3 regions of the Pantoea anthophila genome follow, and region 1 is predicted to be linked to each of the others. Evidence: predicted binding sites of a transcription regulator. Region 1 holds the regulator's gene; each other region holds the start of a gene.

Region 1 (6,775 bases):
ATGACGGTTGCGGTGCCGCTGGGCGCGCTCTACTTTATGTATGTGCTCCCCTCGACCCAGCAGAGCGCACTGCTGCTCTGCATCGCCATCGGCCTGCTGGGCTTTATCGGTGGCATCTTCATTCAGCGGCGTCAGCTCGGCACACTGGGGGCGCTGATCGGCACGCTTAACGTGCTGGTTCTCGATAATCCGATGCAGTTCCACATCAACGTTTTTCTCGACAATGTGCTCGGCCAGGTCATCGGCTGCTTTGTGGCGATGATGGTTATCCTGCTGATTCGAGACAAATCGAAGGCCCGCACCGGCCGTAAGCTGCTGAACCGCTTTATGTATGCGGCGGTTTCGGCCATGACGACTAATCAGGCGCGTCGGCGTGAAAACCATCTGCCGGCCCTCTATCAGCAACTGTTTCTGCTGCTGAACCTGTTTCCGGGCGATATCAATAAATACCGTATTGCCCTGACGCTGATCATCGGTCATCAGCGGTTGCGTGACGCAGACATTCCGATCAACGCGGATCTCTCTGCTTATCACCGGCAGCTGCGCTATACCGCTGACCGGGTCATCTCTGCCAGCAGCGATGACAAGCGGCGCTACTATTTTGAACGCCTGCTGAAAGAGCTGGATCTCTATCAGGAGAAACTGGTCCATTACGAGGCGCCTGTCAGCGTTACGGAACCGGTAAAACGCCTGGCCGTGATGCTGGATAAGTACCAGAACACGCTCATCCAAATCTGAATCTGGCCGCTGCGATCCGCAGCGGCCTGCCCAATCCCCGCCCGTCACAAAACCTGTCGCTTTTGCCAACTATACTCTTCAGACGGAAGCGTAAAACTGACAGGAGCGAATCAATGACATCACTGCAACAGAGCGAGCTGTTTCAGACCGGCTATCTGGCAGACGGCCAGTGGCACCCGGCGGCATCCACCTTTGACGTAACCAATCCGGCAACCGGCGAGGTCATTGCGCAGGTCGCAAAAGCGGGCAAGGCTGAAACGGAACAGGCGATCGCCGCAGCAGAACGCGCCTTTCCCGCCTGGCGTGCGCAGACGGCAAAAGCGCGTGCTGAGATTCTCACTCGCTGGTACCAGCTCATCATTGAGAACAAACGCTGGCTGGCCGAACTGATGACGACGGAACAGGGTAAGCCGCTGAAAGAGGCGGAGGGTGAAGTGGAGTATGCCGCCAGTTTTATCCAGTGGTTTGCCGAACAGGCGAAGCGAGCCAATGGCGAGATCATTCCGCCCGCCAAAGCGGGTTCCCGCATCCTGGCCACCCGTGAACCGATTGGCGTTGTGGCGGCCATCACACCATGGAACTTCCCGATGGCGATGCTGACCCGCAAGCTGGGACCCGCACTGGCCGCAGGCTGTACCGGGATCATCAAACCCGCTAATAACACCCCACTCTCCGCCTTTGCCCTGCTGGCCCTGGCGAAACAGGCTGGCGTCCCGGATGGCGTGCTGAACGCGGTAGCGGGTGACACCCATGCCATCAGCGACGCCATTATGGCCAGCAAAGCGGTGCGGAAGATTTCGTTCACCGGTTCAACCCAGGTGGGCAAGCTGCTGATGCGCAATGCGGCCGAAACCATGAAGAAAGTGTCCATGGAGCTGGGCGGTAACGCGCCTTACATCGTCTTTGACGATGCCGACATCGATGCCGCCGTACAGGGTGCAATTGCGAACAAATTCCGCAATGCGGGTCAGGTGTGCGTCAGCGTGAACCGTTTCTACATCCACAACAGTGTTTACGATCGTTTCACCACGCAGCTGGCCGCAGAGGTGAACAGGCTTAAGGTGGGTAATGGTCTGGATGAGGGCGTGATTGTCGGGCCATTGATTGAAGCGTCGGCGGTGGAGAAAGTGGAACAGCACGTCAATGACGCGCTGGCAAAAGGCGGCAAACTGCTGGCCGGCGGCGAGCGCCATGCGCTGGGCGGCAACTTCTGGCAGCCAACCGTGATCGCCGAAGCACACGAAGGGATGCAGCTCGCTCAGGAAGAGACCTTTGGCCCGGTTGCCGCCTGCTTCCGCTTCGATGATGAAGATGAGGTGATCCGCCGCGCCAATGATACGCCATTTGGCCTGGCCGCCTACTTCTACACGCAGAATCTGCAGCGGGTGTTCCGCGTTTCAGCGGCGCTGGAAAGTGGCATGATCGGCATTAACGAATGTGCCGTTTCAACCGAGCTGGCACCCTTTGGCGGCGTTAAAGAGTCGGGTCTGGGCCGTGAGGGTTCGGTACTCGGCATGGAAGAGTATCTGGAGGTCAAAGCGCTGCATCTGGGCGGTTTGGGCTAGCAGAAGGGCACGGGCGGCGAAGGTCGCCCGCAGACGGAGCATGGGAGCCGTCAGCATGAAAACCGAGCGTTTTGATTTTAATGAAATTGTCGACCAGGCCCATTTTTTCCGCCAGTTTAGCGAGCGATTCGCGCTGGATGAGCGTCGCATCTGCGATCTGGATGGGTTATGGGATGTGGTGACGGGGGATCTGCTCCCGATGCCGCTGGAGATTGAGTTCATCAATCTGGGCAGAGGACAGCGACGGCGTTATGGGGCCCTGATTTTACTCTTTGATGAAGCTGAAGAGGAGCTGGAAGGTCAGCTTCACTTTAACGTCAGATGAAAAAAGGCCCCGGCGAGCGGGGCCAAAGGGTTCGTCATGATAGTGACGAGGAATTACTTATAAAGCTGTGCGGTGATGTGGTAGTTATCACCGGTACGCGCCTCGATCACTTTATAGGCGCTGGCACCCTGTTCATCGGCTTTCTGAGACAGTTCAGCGCGATAATCCATCGGTGCACCCGCGGTACCACTGATGGTTACGGTGCCCGCAGGCTGCAGGTTCTGCGTCTGATCGCCGGTTACCAGCTGCGCGGCGGAAGCGCCGAAAGCCATAACGGAAAGCAGACTGACTGTAGCGATGGTTGTTTTGATGTTCATGTTCGTCTCCTCATTACATTCAACAACCTGCGGTTAATCATTGGTGCGGGTCGTCGATATTTTCAACGCCACAAGGCGTCATCACAGTGAATTATTTATACAGCTCAGCGGTCACATGCCAGGTGTTGTCCTGGTTGTTTTCGATGATGCGATAGTGGCTTGCGCCCTGCGCATCCGCTTTCTCCGACAGAACCTGACGGATATGCGTCTGGTCGCCGTTACGGCCCGCAATGCTGATGGTCTGGTTCATTGACTGCAAACCCTGCGCCTGTTCATTAGAAACCAGGCTGGCGGCACTGGCACCTGCTGAAAACAGGGCGATGCTCAGTGCAGCGATGGCAAGTTTGGTTTTCATTTTCTGCTCTCCTGAAATTCTGCTTACGCTCTCCGGCACGCGGCTTATCGCATCAGCCGGAGTGGGGCGACGCCTTAGTTATAGAGCGCGGCGGTCGCGTGATAATTGCCGTTGTTGTAAGCCTCAATGACGCGATAGGCTTTTGCGCCCTGCTGATCGGCTTTGTCGCTCAGTTTCTGTCGGATATCCATCGGTGAGCCCGCTACACCGCTGACACTGATGGTGCCGACAGCCTGCAGATCCTGTGCCTGAGAGGCGGTGATAGATTCTGCTGCCACAGCACCGAATGACAGGGCAGAGAGCACGCTAAGAGCAGCGATGGTAGTTTTTACGTTCATGAAATTTTCCTCGTCGTCTGTTTTTATCTTTTTAGTTAGTGTGATTTGCATCACGAAAATAAGTATAGGACTAATAACGTCAGAAATTAATACCGCGCTAATAATGTTTTTTTGTGATTCTTTATCCTTATGGCTACTTTTAATAACCGGACGTTATAAAAACAGGGTGAAAAATGAGCTTTGAGCGTGTTTTAACAGCAGAAACAAGGGGATAAATGACTTTAACGTTTCGTGCGAAAGAAGGTGGTATATCGGGCTGGTGTTTGATCTGGATCCGGGCAATGCGGCCGGATTAGTGATGTAAAGCAGTGTAAAATAGCGCAAAAGGTGAAGCAGACGACGCTATCTGACCACCAGCCTGCTGCCTGAAAACGGGGGCAAGCCTCGCAGAACGGCAGTCACGAGAGGAGCGCGTAACGGGAAGAGGAGAAGCGCAAACCGCAGAGAAAGCGCGGCAGAGAGATGAACTGACGACCAGGCGCAGGATGGCCGGCCGCCAGTCAGCGATCAGAGTTCCTGTTCAAACAGGTTGAGGATCGCGCTATGCAGTTGCTTGACCGTGAAGTCACGCGCACGGGTAATAAAGATGGTGTCATCCCCGGCAATGGTGCCAAGAATTCCTTCCGACTTTCCTAATGAATCCAGCAGGCGTGCAATCAGCTGTGCTGCGCCCGGACTGGTGTGAATGACCACCAGCGCATCGTTGTAGTCGATATCCAGCACCAGGTTTTTTAACGGGCTGGTGGTCGTCGGCACACCCAGCTCGGCAGGCAGGCAATAGACCATTTCCATTTTGGCATTACGGGTGCGCACTGCGCCAAACTTGGTCAGCATCCGCGAGACTTTGGACTGATTGATATTTTCAAAGCCCTCATCCTGAAGCGCCTGAACAATTTCGCCCTGGGAACTGAATTTTTCTTCTTTTAATAAGGCCTTGAAAGCCTTGATCAGATCGTCTTGTTTCGATGGGTTTCGCATAGGTTACCAATAAATAGAAAGAATAACCGCGCATCCGCCCGCGGCAGAGTGGTGATTATGCATTTAAATGCATTTTTATGCAATCGGTCGATTGATGAGCAGGGTTCGGGCGGCTAGCGGGCGGCGATAATAGCAAATAAATCCCTTCAGACCAAAACCCCTGTCACAGCCCCGAAAGGCGAAGGTTGCAAAGTTGTTATACTATTGGTGGTGTAGTAACAGAAAACGAACATAGCCGTTCTCTGTCTGACGACGGCACGGTTGTCGGTCATTCAGGCGACATGATAAGTAACTTTTGAATCCGGCGATTAAGTGTGAAAACACGTAGAATTAACAGCGGATTATCATTATCGCCTGAGCAGTTGATTAAGGTCTTACACAGATAGAATTTCGGCCCATCTCTGCCCCACCTTAATAAGGAGTCAAGAATGAAAGTTGCCGTTCTCGGTGCCGCTGGCGGCATAGGCCAGGCGCTCGCACTTCTGCTCAAAACCCAGCTTCCGGCAGGTTCAGCACTCTCACTGTATGACATCGCCCCGGTGACACCGGGTGTTGCCGTTGATCTCAGCCATATTCCCACTGCCGTCACTATTGAAGGGTTCAGCGGAGAAGACGCGACGCCAGCCCTGAAAGGTGCCGACGTGGTCCTGATTTCAGCAGGTGTCGCACGCAAACCCGGTATGGATCGTGCGGACCTGTTTAATGTTAACGCCGGTATCGTCCGTAACCTGATAGAACAGGTGGCGGCAACCGCGCCGAAAGCCCTGATCGGGGTGATCACTAACCCCGTCAACACCACCGTTGCTATCGCGGCGGAAGTGCTGAAAAAGCATGGCGTCTACGATAAGAACCGTCTGTTTGGCGTCACCACGCTGGATATCATTCGCGCCAATACTTTTGTCGCGGCGCTGAAAGGCAAGCAGCCTGACCAGGTTGAAGTGCCGGTGATTGGCGGCCACTCTGGCGTGACCATTCTGCCGCTGCTCTCTCAGGTCAAAGGAGTGAGCTTCAGCGATCAGGAGGTGATGGATCTGACCAAACGTATTCAGAACGCCGGCACCGAGGTCGTGGAAGCCAAAGCCGGTGGCGGTTCGGCCACGCTGTCGATGGGGCAGGCAGCTGCGCGTTTCGGGCTGTCACTGGTACGCGCGCTGAATGGCGAAGCGAACGTGGTGGAGTGTGCCTATGTGGAAGGTGAGGGCGAACATGCGCGCTTCTTCTCACAGCCGCTGCTGCTGGGTAAAAACGGGATTGCTGAACGCAAGCCGATCGGCACACTCAGTGCGTATGAGCAGCAGGCGCTGTCAGGCATGCTGGAAACCCTGAAGAAAGATATCGAACAGGGAGAGGCGTTCGTTAAGCAGTAGCAGACGTCGCTGACTGAAAACGCCCGGCTTTCGTCGGGCGTTTTGTTTGTGACAAATTCGGGTTCATCTGGCTGTGAGAGTGTGCCTGCGCGGGGAACACGGTCAGATCGGAAAGACGCAAAAGCCGTCATCCATGACACGCTCGGCCCGCACCATCCCTGGTGCGGGACGCTTTCCTCTTCTGACCGTGTTCCCCTCGCTTCAGGTTTATTCGTCGCGGTTAAATTCACCCTGCGCACACTTTATCAGCTTAACTTCACATTTCCCCGACCCTGCCAGGCATGCTCTCTTACAGGCCACCCGATTTATAGGCACGGGCCGCCGGTGTCCCGTTACTGGCAGGCAGCTTCTTACCCAGGGTCTCCATGCGCATCTGGAAAGGCGGGAACGGCATCTCAATACCGTGCTGCTCAAATCCGCGCAGGATGAGCTGATGCAGCTCGTGACGCAGGGGCATACGATGTCCCATCTCAGCGGCATGCACCCGGAGTTCAAACAGCTGAATCCCCCGCTGCAAATCGACCAGGAAGGCTTCCGGCTGCGGTGTATCCAGCACATAACTGCAGCGTTCCGCCGCCTGCGTCAGGATGGTGGTGACCTGTTCGCTGCTCACTTTGGCCGGGGCCGGGATGGTAAGCACCACACGCGTAACGGAATCGGAGAGCGACCAGTTAATAAACTGTTCGGTGATAAAGGCCTTATTCGGCACGATAATCTCTTTGCGGTCCCAGTCGGTAATGGTGGTGGCACGGGTGTTGATCCGCGTAATGCTGCCGGTCAGGTCGCGAATCG
Region 2 (6,775 bases), 330 kb from region 1:
CCAGCACATGATCGCGATCGGAGACGGTGTCGAGACTGTTGCGCGTGGCGGAGGCAAAACCCAGCCAGCCTGCCAGCTGCTGACGATCGATTTCGTAGGCCGTTCCGGCCAGTGCACCGCAGCCCAGCGGGCTGACATCAAGACGCTTCAGGGTATCCTGCAGACGGCTCTCATCACGCGCCAGCATTTCCACATAGGCCAGACACCAGTGCGCGAAGGTCACCGGCTGCGCACGCTGCAGATGGGTGTAGCCCGGCATCACTGCATCCTGATTCGCTTCCGCAGTGACGACCAGCGCCTGCTGCAAATCGCGTGTCGCGCCCAGCAATGCCTCAACCTGCATCTTGCACCAGAGTTTCAGATCGGTCGCGACCTGATCGTTACGGCTGCGGCCGGTATGCAGTTTTTTACCCAGCGCGCCCACTTTGTCGATCAGCTGTCCTTCAACCCAGCTGTGAATATCTTCGGCGTCGCTTTGCAGAATCTGCTCAGGATTCTCGCGCACTTCACCCAGCAACGTATTCAGGGCCGCTTCCAGCTGCTGCTGCTCATCCTGAGTCAGCACGTTTACCGTCACCAGCGCTTTGGACCAGGCAACAGAGCCAATAATGTCCTGCTCTGCCAGGCGGTAATCGAAGCGCAGCGAGTCGTTGAACTGTTTAAAACGTTGATCCGCTGCCTGAGTAAACCGTCCACCCCAAAGTGCCATGTGAAAACTCCTCTGAATCGTTAAACAAGGGGCGGCATAAATGCCGCCCCTGGATTGAATCTGTGAGGCGAGGCGCACCTCGCCTGAAATATTACTTCTTCTTCTGCTCGTTCAGCGCACGGATACGTGAAGAGAGCGAGAACAGACGGATAAAGCCGCCTGCATGACGGTGGTCGTAAACCTCATCTTCGCCAAAGGTGGCGAACTCTTCCGAGTAGAGGCTGTTAGCCGAGCGTTTCTGAGTGGCTGTCGCGTGGCCTTTGTAGAGCTGCACCACAACTTCACCATTTACCTCTTCCGCCAGCGATTCGGCAGCAGCCTGAATCGACTTACGCAGCGGGGCAAACCAGCGACCGTCATAGACCACATAGGACATCTCGTGGCCGAGCTGCTCGCGCCATTTGAAGCTGTCGCGATCCAGTACCAGCTGTTCAACGGCACGCAGCGCGCTGACCATGATGGTGCCGCCCGGGGTTTCGTAGCAGCCACGGGACTTAATCCCGACCAGACGGTTTTCCACGATGTCGATACGGCCGACACCATGTTTTGCGCCCAGCTCGTTGAGTTTTTCCAGACACTGGAACGGACTCAGTTTTTCGCCGTTAACGGCCACAACCCGGCCTTTTTCGACGGTCACGGTCACCTCTTCAGGCTGATCGGGCGCCTCCAGCGGATCGACGGTCCAGACCCAGCAATCTTTATTCGGCGCATTGGCCGGGCTCTCCAGCACGCCGCCTTCGGTAGAGATGTGCCAGGCGTTTTCATCACGGCTGTAGATCTTTTCCAGTGAGGCGGTGGTCGGGATATTGCGCTCTTTCAGGTAGTCCAGCAGCGCTTCACGCGAACGCAGGTTCCATTCACGCCACGGGGCAACCACTTTCAGTTGCGGTGCCAGGGCGGTATAGGTGGTTTCGAAACGCACCTGGTCATTCCCTTTACCGGTTGCACCGTGGCACAGCGCATCCGCGCCTACTTTCAGTGCCAGCTCAACCTGCGCTTTCGCGATGATAGGACGGGCCATCGAGGTGCCGAGCAGATAGGTGCCTTCATAGAGCGCACCGGTCTGCAGCACCGGGTAAACGTAGTCGCTGATAAACTCTTCACGCAGATCCACAACGTGGCATTCCGAGGCGCCAGACTGCAGCGCTTTCTTCTCAACACCTTCCAGATCGCCACGCTCCTGACCGATATCCGCCACAAAAGCGACCACTTCACAGCCACCGTAGTTCTCTTTCAGCCATGGAATGATTGCCGAGGTATCAAGACCACCGGAGTAAGCCAGAACGATTTTTTTGATGTTTTGCGTTTGCATTTCGTAATCCTTGAATCAGAGTCGTTAAGCGAGAATCCGGGTGCCAATCGACACGCCGTTAAACAGGTCAGGCAGCCGCTCAGCGTGACGCCAGCTGGCGATATCGACCGGGCGGCCCAGCGTACGCGCGGCATCCAGCGCCGCGTGCACTTTCACAATCATGCCATCGGTAATAATGCCCTGGGTGATCAGCTGCTCCGCTTTGTCAGCGGTCATCTCTTCGATGCGCTGACCTTTGCCGTCGAGAATACCACTCACGTCGGAGAGCAGAACTAAATCCGCGCCCAGCGTTGAAGCCAGTGCCGTCGCAGCCTGATCGGCGTTGACGTTCATCAGTTCGCCGCCCTCAGTGATGCCAATAGAGCTCACCACCGGCATGTAACCCGCCGCCAGCAGCGTATTCAGCAGTGCCGGATCGCCTGGCATGGCGTGGCCCACATGGCCAAGTTCCGGATCGAAGGCGGTGACATTCACGATGCCCGCATCACCCAGGCAGAGGCCAACCGCGTTGATGCCCGATTTTTTCGCCCAGGCCAGCAGCGTTTTATTGGCGGTTCCCGCCAGCGCACCGGTAATGATGTCGATCTGATCGGCTGGGGTGACGCGCAGGCCATTTTTCTTCATCACCGGCAGCGACAGCTTTTTCATCAGCTCGTCCACCAGGCAACCGCCGCCGTGGACAATGATCAGTGGACGCTGATGGGTGCTGCGATATTTCAGCAGCGCTTCAAACAAGCGGGCCAGCGCTTCTTCGCTGTCCAGCAGCACACCGCCCAGTTTGATAATCAATGGATTGGTCATGGTTTATTTGTCCGTTAAATCAGTGACTGCGTTTCTGGGAAGCCGAACCGGATGTTCAGGCACTGCACCGCCTGTGATGCCGCACCCTTCAGCAGATTGTCTTCGGCTGCCACGACAATCAGATGCTCGCCCTGCGTCTCAAATCCGATGTCGCAGTAAGGCAGGCCCACGACGGCTTTCAGCGCCGGCACACCCTGGTCATAGAAACGCACCAGCGGCTTATTGTCATAGGCGCGATGGAAAACGGCGGCAATATCTTCGCGGCTGACACCCGCTTTCAGACGGCAGGTAATGGTCGCCAGGATACCGCGCGGGAAGCTGCCCAGATGTGGTGTGAAGATCACCGGGGTGCCAAGGTGGGCCACAATCTCCGGATGATGACGATGATTGAACAGGCCGTAAGGCTGCAGGCTCACTTCGCAGAAGCTGGTGCCGACATTGGCTTTACGGCCGGCACCGCTCACGCCACTGGTGGCATTGATGACCGGCCACTGCGCGTCGTTTAGCAGTCCGGCATCCACCAGCGGTTTCAGCGCCAGCTGCGCGGCGGTCGGATAGCAACCCGGCACGGCCACCAGCTGCGCCTGCTGGATGTTTTCATGCTGATATTCCGCCAGGCCGTAAACGGCTTTGTCCAGCCAGTCGCCATGCTGATGGGTGAAGCCATAGAAGCGGGTGTAGAACTCAGCGTCATTGACCCGGAAAGCGCCCGACAGGTCGAACACCACACAACCCGCCTTAAGAAATTCCGGAGCCAGATCGTGGCTGACTTCATGCGCCGTCGCCAGAAAGACCACATCCACTTTGTCTGCCCACTCCGCCGCGCTGCTCAGTGGCTGCAGCGGAAGATCCACCACGCCTTTCAGCTGCGGATGAAGATCAGACAAGCGCTTACCTGCATCAGGGCTTTGCGCCGAAACCGCTAAAGCGGTTATGTTGATATGTGGATGACGATTCAGGAAGGTGGCAAGCTCTACTCCAGCATAACCACTGGCACCAACGATCAGCGTATTCAACATCAGGCTGTAACCCCTTTTACAGTCGCACGTCCCGGGCCGCGGCCTTGCCCCGTAACCCACTCAGTCTTCTGCAGTGATTTAAGGTTTCCTTGCAGAGGACGTTAATGTATTTTTATTCACTATTAATGCATGAATATGGATACATCCTAACCCAAGGACCGTCAACAGTGAAGACAAAATTACCGCCTTTTATTGAACTCTACCGCCAGTTAATCGCCACACCGTCGATCAGCGCAACCGATGCGGCTCTGGATCAGAGTAATGAAACTTTAATCAATTTGCTGGCAGGCTGGTTTCGTGACCTCGGCTTCAGCGTGGAAGTGCAGCCTGTACCCGGCACCCGCAATAAATTTAATATGCTGGCGCGGACCGGAACCGGTGCGGGCGGCCTGCTGTTAGCCGGGCATACCGATACCGTTCCCTTTGATGATGGCCGCTGGACACGCGATCCCTTTACCCTGACCGAGCACGACAACAAGCTCTATGGCCTGGGCACGGCAGACATGAAAGGTTTCTTCGCCTTTATTCTCGATACGCTGCGGGATGTGGATGTCAGCACCCTCAGCAAGCCGCTCTATATTCTTGCCACGGCCGATGAAGAGACCACGATGGCCGGCGCGAAATATTTCTCTGAATCGACGCAGCTGCGCCCCGACTGCGCCATCATCGGTGAACCCACCTCACTCAAGCCGGTGCGGGCACACAAAGGACACCTGTCGAATGTGATCCGTATTGAAGGGAAATCGGGTCATTCCAGCGATCCGGCTCGCGGCGTGAACGCCATTGAACTGATGCATGAGTCGATTACCCATCTGATGCAACTGCGCACGACCCTGCAGGAGCGTTATCACCATGATGGCTTTGCCATCCCTTATCCCACCATGAACTTCGGCCATATTCATGGCGGTGATGCCGCTAACCGTATCTGCGCCTGCTGTGAACTGCATATGGATATCCGTCCGCTGCCGGGCCTGTCGCTCAGCGATCTGGATGGGCTGCTTAACGAGGCGCTGGCTCCGGTCAGCGCACGCTGGCCAGGCCGTGTCACGGTGGCCGAACTGCATCCGCCGATTCCCGGCTATGAGTGTCCGGCGAATCATGAGCTGGTGAGTGTGGTGGAAAAACTGCTGGGCACGCCGACCGAAATCGTCAACTACTGCACCGAAGCCCCTTTTATTCAGCAGCTCTGTCCGACGCTGGTGCTGGGGCCAGGGTCCATTAATCAGGCCCATCAGCCAGATGAATTTATTGATACTGCATTTATTAAGCCGACACGGGCGCTTATCAGTCAGGTTGTGCAGCATTTCTGTCACTGATTGACAGTAAATGGGGCATTTCACTGTAGTAACAGTAAAATGCCCCCTCATTCTGCGGGATTTACCAATAAGAATAACTTATCCCGCTTTGTTCCCGATAAATTCTTCGAATTTCCGTTATTTAGCGACCTGTTCAGCCCACTTTAACGCATTTGACGAACGCAACATTACGTGGCTAGATAAAAGACGTTGTTATGCCCACCGGGTGACTATCCAGAACGTTTCAGAATGCTGACAGGCGGCAACGGAGCCGGTTCCCTGTAGATTAGCGGGAGCAGAACGTTGCCGATTTTTCTGCTGCCTGAAAGGTCGGGTGTAGAAGTTTTTCAAGACGATAAGGGTGTCAGGGTCCAATGAACGAACAATATTCCGCAATGCGAAGTAATGTCAGTATGCTCGGCAAACTGCTCGGGGATACGATTAAGGAAGCTCTGGGCGAGAACATCCTCGACCAGGTTGAAGCCATCCGTAAGCTCTCCAAGTCATCCCGTGCAGGCAATGACACACATCGTAAAGAACTGCTCAATACGCTGCAGAATCTCTCCAACGAAGAGCTTCTGCCGGTTGCACGCGCCTTCAGCCAGTTTCTTAACCTAACCAACGTGGCCGAGCAGTATCAGACCATTTCCCAGAGTGGCGAAGGGGCGAATCACCCGGAACTGCTGAAAAAGACCTTTGAGACTCTGAAACAGCAGAAAGATATCCGTGAAAGCGACATTCTGGCGGCCATTGAGTCGCTGTCGCTGGAGCTGGTGCTGACCGCGCATCCGACCGAAATCACCCGCCGTACCCTGATTCACAAGCTGGTCGAAGTTAACAGCTGCCTGAAACAGCTCGACCACAGCGATGTCTCTGACTACGAACGTAACCAGATTATGCGCCGCCTGCGCCAGCTGGTCGCGCAGGCATGGCACACCGATGAAATCCGCAAATACCGTCCCACCCCTATCGATGAAGCCAAATGGGGCTTTGCCGTAGTGGAAAACAGCCTGTGGGAAGGCGTTCCCGCCTTTCTGCGTGAGCTGAACGAACAGGTAGAAGAGGCGTTTGGCATTAAGCTGCCGGTGGATTTCGTGCCGGTCCGGTTCACCTCCTGGATGGGCGGCGACCGCGACGGCAACCCGAATGTGACGGCGTCGATCACCCGTCATGTGATGCAGCTGAGCCGCTGGAAAGCCACTGACCTGTTCCTGCGCGATATCGGCGTGTTGATCTCCGAGCTGTCGATGTCGGAGTGCAGCGATGAGATCCGTGAACTCAGCGGCGATCCGGAAGCGATCGAACCTTATCGTGTGATCCTGAAGCGTCTGCGCAGCCAGCTCATGAGCACGCAGTCATTCCTGGAACATCGCCTGAAAGGCGAGCGTCTGCCGCGTCCGGCCGACCTGCTGGTCTCCAACGATCAGCTGTGGGACCCGCTGTTTGCCATCTACCAGTCGCTGCAGCAGTGCGGCATGGGCATTATCGCCAACGGTCAGCTGCTTGATACGCTGCGCCGCGTGAAATGTTTTGGCGTGCCGCTGGTGCGTATCGATCTGCGCCAGGAGAGCACCCGTCACACCGAAGCGATTGCCGAAGTCACCCGCTATCTGGGACTGGGCGACTATGAAAGCTGGTC
Region 3 (6,775 bases), 980 kb from region 1:
GTCAGCACACCGATATTTTTCAGTTCCTGCCAGCCCGCCTTTCCCTCGAACCGCAGCGCGCGGTTGCCGAGCTTCAGCTTAAGATAGCGCTGACTGAACTTGCTGAAGCCGTGCGCATCCCGCTTTTCCATGTTCCCGCCGCTATCATAGAGCAGACCACGCGTGGAGAAGTAGTCGCTGGCGCCCAGGCGTACGGCGCGGGTGTAGGTCGCATCAAACCCGAGCAGGTCCCACTGATAACCGGAACGAAAATCGAACGTCGCGGCCTGGCCCCAGGCGTTGTGAACCGCAGTGGGCTGCGCTTCGTTCTCCTTGAGATACTTCCAGTGGTTGCGCAGTCTGAGATCGAGCGCAGCGTCACGCCATAATCCGGAGGAGGTCTGAATGCCAGACGCATTAACATTTCCCCAGCAAAGGGTCAAAAATAGCGAAACAAATAACAGAGAATAACGTTTTCCTTTCATTATGAAGTCCTTCACCTGGCGATATTAAAAATCCGTCACCCCATGACAATAAGGGTGACCTGGTGCCGTTAACCCATAAAAAAACCCGACCCACTGCCCTCTGTTAAAAAGGGCAGCGAGTCGGGTTTTGCTTAAAAAAATAACAATCCCGCACTGACTCCGGGACTATATTTATTTAAGGGCGGAAAGTCAGCGTAAAAAAGCCGTTATGTGATAGGTGGCACAAAATATCTTTGTCTGCCAGCGTGATTTAAAATAAAGCGTTACACAGCGCGTTATTTAAAACAGCGCCACGCAGGAAATATAAACGCGATCACCCAATCAGAAAAAGAGACACCCCGATCAGGGTGCCCTCAGGGATTCACCAGGCGGGTACGCCGCTGTGAAAACGCAGCTCCGTGTCCGGCTCGCTAATCAGCTTCGCCTCGACCCGGCCAATCGCCTGCACCCGTGGCGCGATATCTTTTGCCGCGATCTGCGCAGCCAGCGTCAGGTAATCCTGATAGTGGCGCGCCTCGGAGCGGAGAAGCGACAGATAGAACTTCGCCAGCTCATCATCCAGCCAGGGAGCCAGACTGGCAAAACGTTCGCAGGATCGCGCCTCAATGTAAGCGCCGCAAATCAGCTTATCCACCAGCGTTTCCGGCTCATGGGTGATCACCTCACGCAGCAGAGATTTTGCATAGCGGCTGGAGGTGATCTTCTGATAGACCAGTCCGCGTGACTGCATAATCTCCCACACCTGATAGAAGTGATGCAGCTCCTCTTTAATCAGCAGCACCATCTTTTCCACCAGCTCATCGGCCCAGGGCAGCGCATTGCGCACGATGATGCGTTTGGTCAGATTTTTATGGGCATTGATAAAGTCGCTGTCGCCATCTTCGCGGAAGATGAAGTCTTCATAGGGCTTCAGCCAGGCGAGAATCGCCTCGCCGCTCGGCTTGTCGGCCACATACTTACGGATTAACCACACCGCGGTCTGCGCGGCTTTCAGTTCGCACACCAGATGGTCGGTCAGCAGCAGGGTCAGGTTTTCCGGCTTGCGCGCCTCATCAATCCAGGCTTGCGGCGTGCGGCAGTGCAGAAACTGACAGATCGGTTCGAGTAGCGGTGCGTAATTCATGATGTCAGAACAGAGCAGGAGAAGGTAAGAGGCGGAGAGGGCTCCGCCCGGGCGACTTAGTGGCGAACACCATCATCATCTTCATCGTCGATAGCGTCGTCATCTTCCTCTTCGGCATCGGGATCTTCGAAATAGGTGCCCCAGCCGTCATAATCGACGTTGTATTTACCGACCAGGTTAACCAGCTGCTCAACCTGCACATCGATCAGTTCCGCTTTCAGCGCCGATTCGCTGAGGATGTCAACGCACATGACGGTCGTGCCATCTTCCAGCTCCAGCTCTTCCGGCTCGGTCACTTCATAACCCAGCTTAAAGGCGTCAACGGCCGCTTTTTCCAGCGAATCAAAATTATTGCATGAGAGATGGTGCTCGATGGTATAGAGCGCATCGGGATCGCTGCCATCCTCCAGCAGTTCTTCGATAATCTGCCGCGTCTCTTCACGCTGCTCTTCCAGCAATGCTTCATATGCCATAACGATGTTCCTCTCTGAGTTCGGCAATAAACCGCTATTTTCCCACACTGCCTGTCGCGCCACTACACAAAACGACAAGTTTATTGGCACCCGCTCTTGAAAATGCATATTCATACGGTTAGATTGAATTTTAATTCACTTTAATGATTACCGGAGTGTTGTATGAGTCAGCTGTATCAGCGCCATTTCCTCAGGCTTCTGGATTTTACCCCCGCCGAAATGGATCACCTGCTTACCCTTTCCGCTGAATTAAAGCAGGCGAAAAAAAGCGCCAGCGAAGTGCAGTACCTGAAAGGCAAAAACATCGCGCTCATCTTCGAAAAAGACTCGACCCGTACCCGATGCTCTTTCGAAGTTGCCGCTTACGATCAGGGTGCTAACGTCACTTATCTCGGCCCGAGTGGCAGCCAGATCGGCCATAAAGAGTCGATGCGCGACACGGCGCGGGTGCTGGGCCGGATGTACGATGGCATCCAGTATCGCGGTTACGGTCAGGCGCTGGTTGAAACGCTGGCGGAACATGCCGGTGTGCCGGTCTGGAACGGCCTGACAGACGAATTTCACCCGACCCAGCTGCTGGCCGACCTGCTGACCATGCAGGAGCACCTGCCGGGCAAAAAACTCAGCGACATGACGCTGGTCTATGTCGGTGACGCACGCAACAACATGGGTAACACCATGCTGGAAGCGGCGGCGCTGACCGGACTGGATCTGCGCCTGGTGGCCCCGGAAAGCTGCTGGCCCGAGGCGCAACTGGTGGCTGAGTGCCGTGAGGTCGCCCGTCAGACCGGCGGTACCATCACCCTCACCGACAATATTGCCGACGGCGTCAAAGGCGCAGACTTCATCTACACCGATGTCTGGGTGTCGATGGGCGAAGCCAAAGAGGTCTGGGCAGAGCGTATCGCCCTGCTGCGTGACTATCAGGTTAACCGGGCGATGCTCGATCTGACCGGCAACCCGCAGGTGAAATTCCTGCACTGCCTGCCCGCTTTCCATGACGATCAGACCACGCTGGGTCAGCAGATGGCGGAACAGTACGATCTGCCTAACGGCATGGAGGTGAGCAACGAGGTGTTTGAGTCGGCACACAGCATTGTCTTCGACCAGGCCGAGAACCGGATGCACACCATCAAAGCGGTGATGGTGGCCACGCTGGGCCAGCGCTGATCGTCCGGCGACAGGCGGGCTGACGCCACAGGTTGTCGCCCACCTGCCGCCCCGGCCCTCTCCGCAGCGCAAACGTTTTCCCTTGCTGCGCCACCGCGAACGGGTATAATGCGCCCCAATTTGCCGGAGGAAATATGCGACAGCACAGCGGACAATTTGACGCGCCATCACGCCTGACCGCAGGCGGTGCTGCTGTTTCTTTCGGTCATCGACCCGATCATAAAAAAGCCCCTTAAGCAGGGGCTTTTTTTTGTCCGCAATCCGGCCGCGCAGAGGAGAGAGTTATGGCTAACCCGCTATACCGCAAGCACATCATTTCAATTAACGACCTCAGTCGTGAAGAGCTGGAGCTGGCGCTGCACACCGCCGCTCAGCTGAAAGCCCATCCGCAGCCGGAACTGCTGAAGCACAAGGTGATTGCCAGCTGCTTCTTTGAGGCCTCGACCCGCACCCGCCTGTCGTTTGAAACCGCGATTCACCGTCTGGGGGCGTCAGCGGTGGGCTTTGCTGACGGCAGCAACACGTCACTGGGCAAAAAAGGCGAAACCCTGGCCGACACCATTTCCGTCATCGGCACCTATGTGGATGCGATTGTGATGCGTCATCCGCAGGAGGGCGCGGCGCGGCTGGCGACGGAGTTTTCCGGCGGCATCCCGATTCTGAACGCCGGTGACGGGGCCAACCAGCATCCGACCCAGACCCTGCTCGACCTCTTCACCATCCAGGAGACCCAGAGCCGCCTGAATAACCTGAACGTGGCGATGGTGGGGGATCTGAAATATGGCCGCACCGTGCACTCCCTGACCCAGGCGCTGGCGAAGTTTGATGGCAACCGCTTCTTCTTTATCGCGCCCGATGCGCTGGCGATGCCCGCCTATATCACCGACATGCTGGACGAGAAAAGTATCCCCTGGTCACGTCACGACAGCTTTGAAGAGGTCATGCCGCAGCTCGATATTCTTTACATGACGCGGGTGCAGAAAGAGCGGCTCGATCCGTCTGAATATGCCAACGTCAAAGCGCAGTTCATCCTCCGCGCCGGCGATCTCGCTACGGCACGGAACAACATGAAAGTGCTGCACCCGCTGCCGCGCATCGACGAAATCACCACCGATGTCGACAGCACCCCTTACGCCTGGTATTTCCAGCAGGCGGGTAACGGCATCTATGCACGCCAGGCTCTGCTGGCACTGGTTTTAAACAGCGAACTCGCCCTGTAAGGAGATCTCATCATGACTCAGGACAACAAATTGCAGGTTGAAGCGATCAAACGCGGCACGGTCATCGACCACATTCCGGCACAGATCGGCTTTAAGCTGCTCTCTCTGTTCCGGCTGACCGAAACCGACCAGCGCATCACCATCGGCCTGAATCTGCCGTCGGGCGAGATGGGCCGCAAAGATCTGATCAAGATTGAAAACACCTTTCTCACCGACGATCAGATCAATCAGCTGGCGGTCTATGCGCCCGATGCCACGGTTAACCGCATCGACGACTATGAAGTGGTGGCCAAGATCGCCCCGACGCTGCCGGATCGCATCGAGCGGGTGCTGACCTGTCCCAACAGCAACTGCATCAGCCGCAGCGAGCCGGTCTTCTCCAGTTTTGCCGTGAAGCAGCGCGCCGACGATGTGCATCTCAAATGCAAATATTGCGAAAAAGAGTTCGCCCGCCACGTGGTGCTGGGTCACTGGTAATCGCCCTGCCCGACCTTATAATGGGCAACACCGGCGGCACCGCCGCCTGACGACATAATTAAAGGAGCCATGATGTCCCGTGAAATCAGTACTGAGAAAGCCCCTGCCGCGATCGGTCCCTATGTTCAGGGTGTTGATCTGGGCAGCATGATCATCACCTCAGGTCAGATCCCGGTCGATCCGGTGACCGGCCAGGTGGCGGATGACATTGCCGCACAGGCGCGTCAGTCGCTGGAGAATGTGAAGGCGATTGTGGAAGCGGCGGGCCTGAAGGTGGGCGATATCGTGAAAACCACGGTGTTCGTGAAGGACCTGAATGATTTTGCCACGGTCAACGCCACCTACGAGGCGTTTTTCACCGAGCATGACGCACACTTCCCGGCGCGTTCCTGTGTCGAAGTGGCGCGTCTGCCAAAAGATGTGAAGATTGAAATCGAAGCGATCGCGGTCCGTCGCTGATTCGTTCGTCCGCCTCTCTCCGCCGCGCAGGCCGGAGAGAGGCGGTGACGCGCTTAACGCTTAGCCGGTCGCCACAGCCACAGTACGGCTATCGCCAGCGCAAACAGCACGCCAAACCCGACGCCCGTTGCGACAGCAGGCGCACCCGCCTTTATCGCCAGCGTATAGAGCCCCAGCATCACCAGCATCGCGCTGTTCTCACCGAGATTCTGCACCGCAATCGCGTTGCCGGAACCGACGCTCTCTTTGCCCCGCGCCTGCAGCAGCGCGTTCAGCGGCACCACAAAGAAACCGCCCAGCGCGCCAATCAGCATCAGCAGGAGATAGGCGCTGACCAGCGAATGCTGCAGCGAGAAGACGACGACCATCACGCCAATCAGGACGCCCGCGGGCATGCAGCGGCGCACCGTCTCCAGCGTCACCAGCTTCGCCGCCGCCGCCGCTCCCAGCACAATTCCGATCGCCACCATCGCATTCAGGGTGGTGGGAGTGGTGTTGTCGCTGATGCCCAGCGCCACCGGCACCCACAGCACCAGCAGGAAACGCAATGTCACGCCAGCGCCCCAGAAGAGGCTGGTGCCGAGCAGCGAGAAGCGCGTCTCTGCGTCGCGCCACAGCAGCCCAACGGCATCGAAAAAGCGGCGCACCATGACGCCCGGCCGCCAGCTCTGGCCTGGCCGCGCCGCCTGCAGTTTCGGGATAAAGAGGTTCGCGGCGACCGCAATGCCGTAGGTGAGCGCACAGATCCCCAGCGCCGCCAGCAGATGCCAGTCCGCCAGCATTCCGCCCGCCACCGAGCCGAGCAGAATGGCGGCGATGGTCGAGCCCTCCATCAGCCCGTTGGCTTTCACCAGCTTCTCGCCGTGGGTAATCTCACCCAGGATGCCATATTTGGCCGGGGAGTAGGCGGCCGCCCCCGCGCCGACCAGGGTATAGCCGATGAACGGATTGAAGCCGAAGCAGATGGTCAGCGCCCCAAGCAGCTTCAGGCTGTTGGCGAGCATCATCACCCGCCCTTTTGCCATGCTGTCCGCCACCTGACCGACAAAAGGCGCCAGCAGAATGTAGGCCGCGACAAAGAGCATCTGCAGGATCGGCTGGCTCCAGTCGGGATAGAACTGGCTTTTCAGCAGCGCCAGCGTGGCAAACAGCAGCGCGTTATCGCCGAAGGCGGAAAAGAACTGGGCGACAATCACGGCGATCATGCCGCGTGACATCAACGGTGCAGTGCGATCAGGGCTCATGTCTGCTCCTCTTCCGCCATCTTTTTCAGCGTCACATAGTCAGGTTTGCCGCTGCCGAGCTGCGGCAGCTGTTTCACCACCCGGATGTCGCGCGGCAGCGCCAGATCCGGCGCGCCCAGCTCGCGTGCCGCTTTCTGCAGCGTGT

The links. The regulator ArgR, encoded in region 1, controls arginine synthesis, uptake and breakdown. The targets are predictions, from matches to a motif close to ANTGAATAAAAATACANT.
Region 2: a site for ArgR is predicted at 3,945-3,962, ahead of argC (N-acetyl-gamma-glutamyl-phosphate reductase). Genes of this name have one in related genera too.
Region 3: a site for ArgR is predicted at 2,183-2,200, ahead of argF (ornithine carbamoyltransferase). Genes of this name have one in related genera too.

The regions. Positions count from the first base shown of each region.
Region 1 covers NZ_CP110473.1:513,632-520,406, forward strand. Annotated here, with positions in the region: gene aaeB (p-hydroxybenzoic acid efflux pump subunit AaeB) at 1-738, shown strand, start outside; gene OJ965_RS05035 (NAD-dependent succinate-semialdehyde dehydrogenase) at 852-2,303, shown strand; gene OJ965_RS05040 (barstar family protein) at 2,359-2,628, shown strand; gene yhcN (peroxide/acid stress response protein YhcN) at 2,682-2,945, opposite strand; gene OJ965_RS05050 (YdgH/BhsA/McbA-like domain containing protein) at 3,037-3,300, opposite strand; gene yhcN (peroxide/acid stress response protein YhcN) at 3,375-3,638, opposite strand; gene argR (transcriptional regulator ArgR) at 4,146-4,616, opposite strand; gene mdh (malate dehydrogenase) at 5,045-5,983, shown strand; gene mscM (miniconductance mechanosensitive channel MscM) at 6,273-6,775, opposite strand, start outside.
Region 2 covers NZ_CP110473.1:188,627-195,401, reverse strand. Annotated here, with positions in the region: gene argH (argininosuccinate lyase) at 1-709, opposite strand, end outside; gene OJ965_RS03445 (argininosuccinate synthase) at 801-2,021, opposite strand; gene argB (acetylglutamate kinase) at 2,046-2,822, opposite strand; gene argC (N-acetyl-gamma-glutamyl-phosphate reductase) at 2,837-3,841, opposite strand; gene argE (acetylornithine deacetylase) at 4,009-5,157, shown strand; gene ppc (phosphoenolpyruvate carboxylase) at 5,511-6,775, shown strand, end outside.
Region 3 covers NZ_CP110473.1:3,446,187-3,452,961, forward strand. Annotated here, with positions in the region: gene OJ965_RS18595 (OprD family porin) at 1-464, opposite strand, end outside; gene miaE (tRNA isopentenyl-2-thiomethyl-A-37 hydroxylase MiaE) at 826-1,587, opposite strand; gene rraB (ribonuclease E inhibitor RraB) at 1,644-2,060, opposite strand; gene argF (ornithine carbamoyltransferase) at 2,223-3,230, shown strand; gene pyrB (aspartate carbamoyltransferase) at 3,515-4,450, shown strand; gene pyrI (aspartate carbamoyltransferase regulatory subunit) at 4,463-4,927, shown strand; gene ridA (2-iminobutanoate/2-iminopropanoate deaminase) at 5,000-5,386, shown strand; gene lplT (lysophospholipid transporter LplT) at 5,440-6,630, opposite strand; gene aas (bifunctional acyl-ACP--phospholipid O-acyltransferase/long-chain-fatty-acid--ACP ligase) at 6,627-6,775, opposite strand, start outside.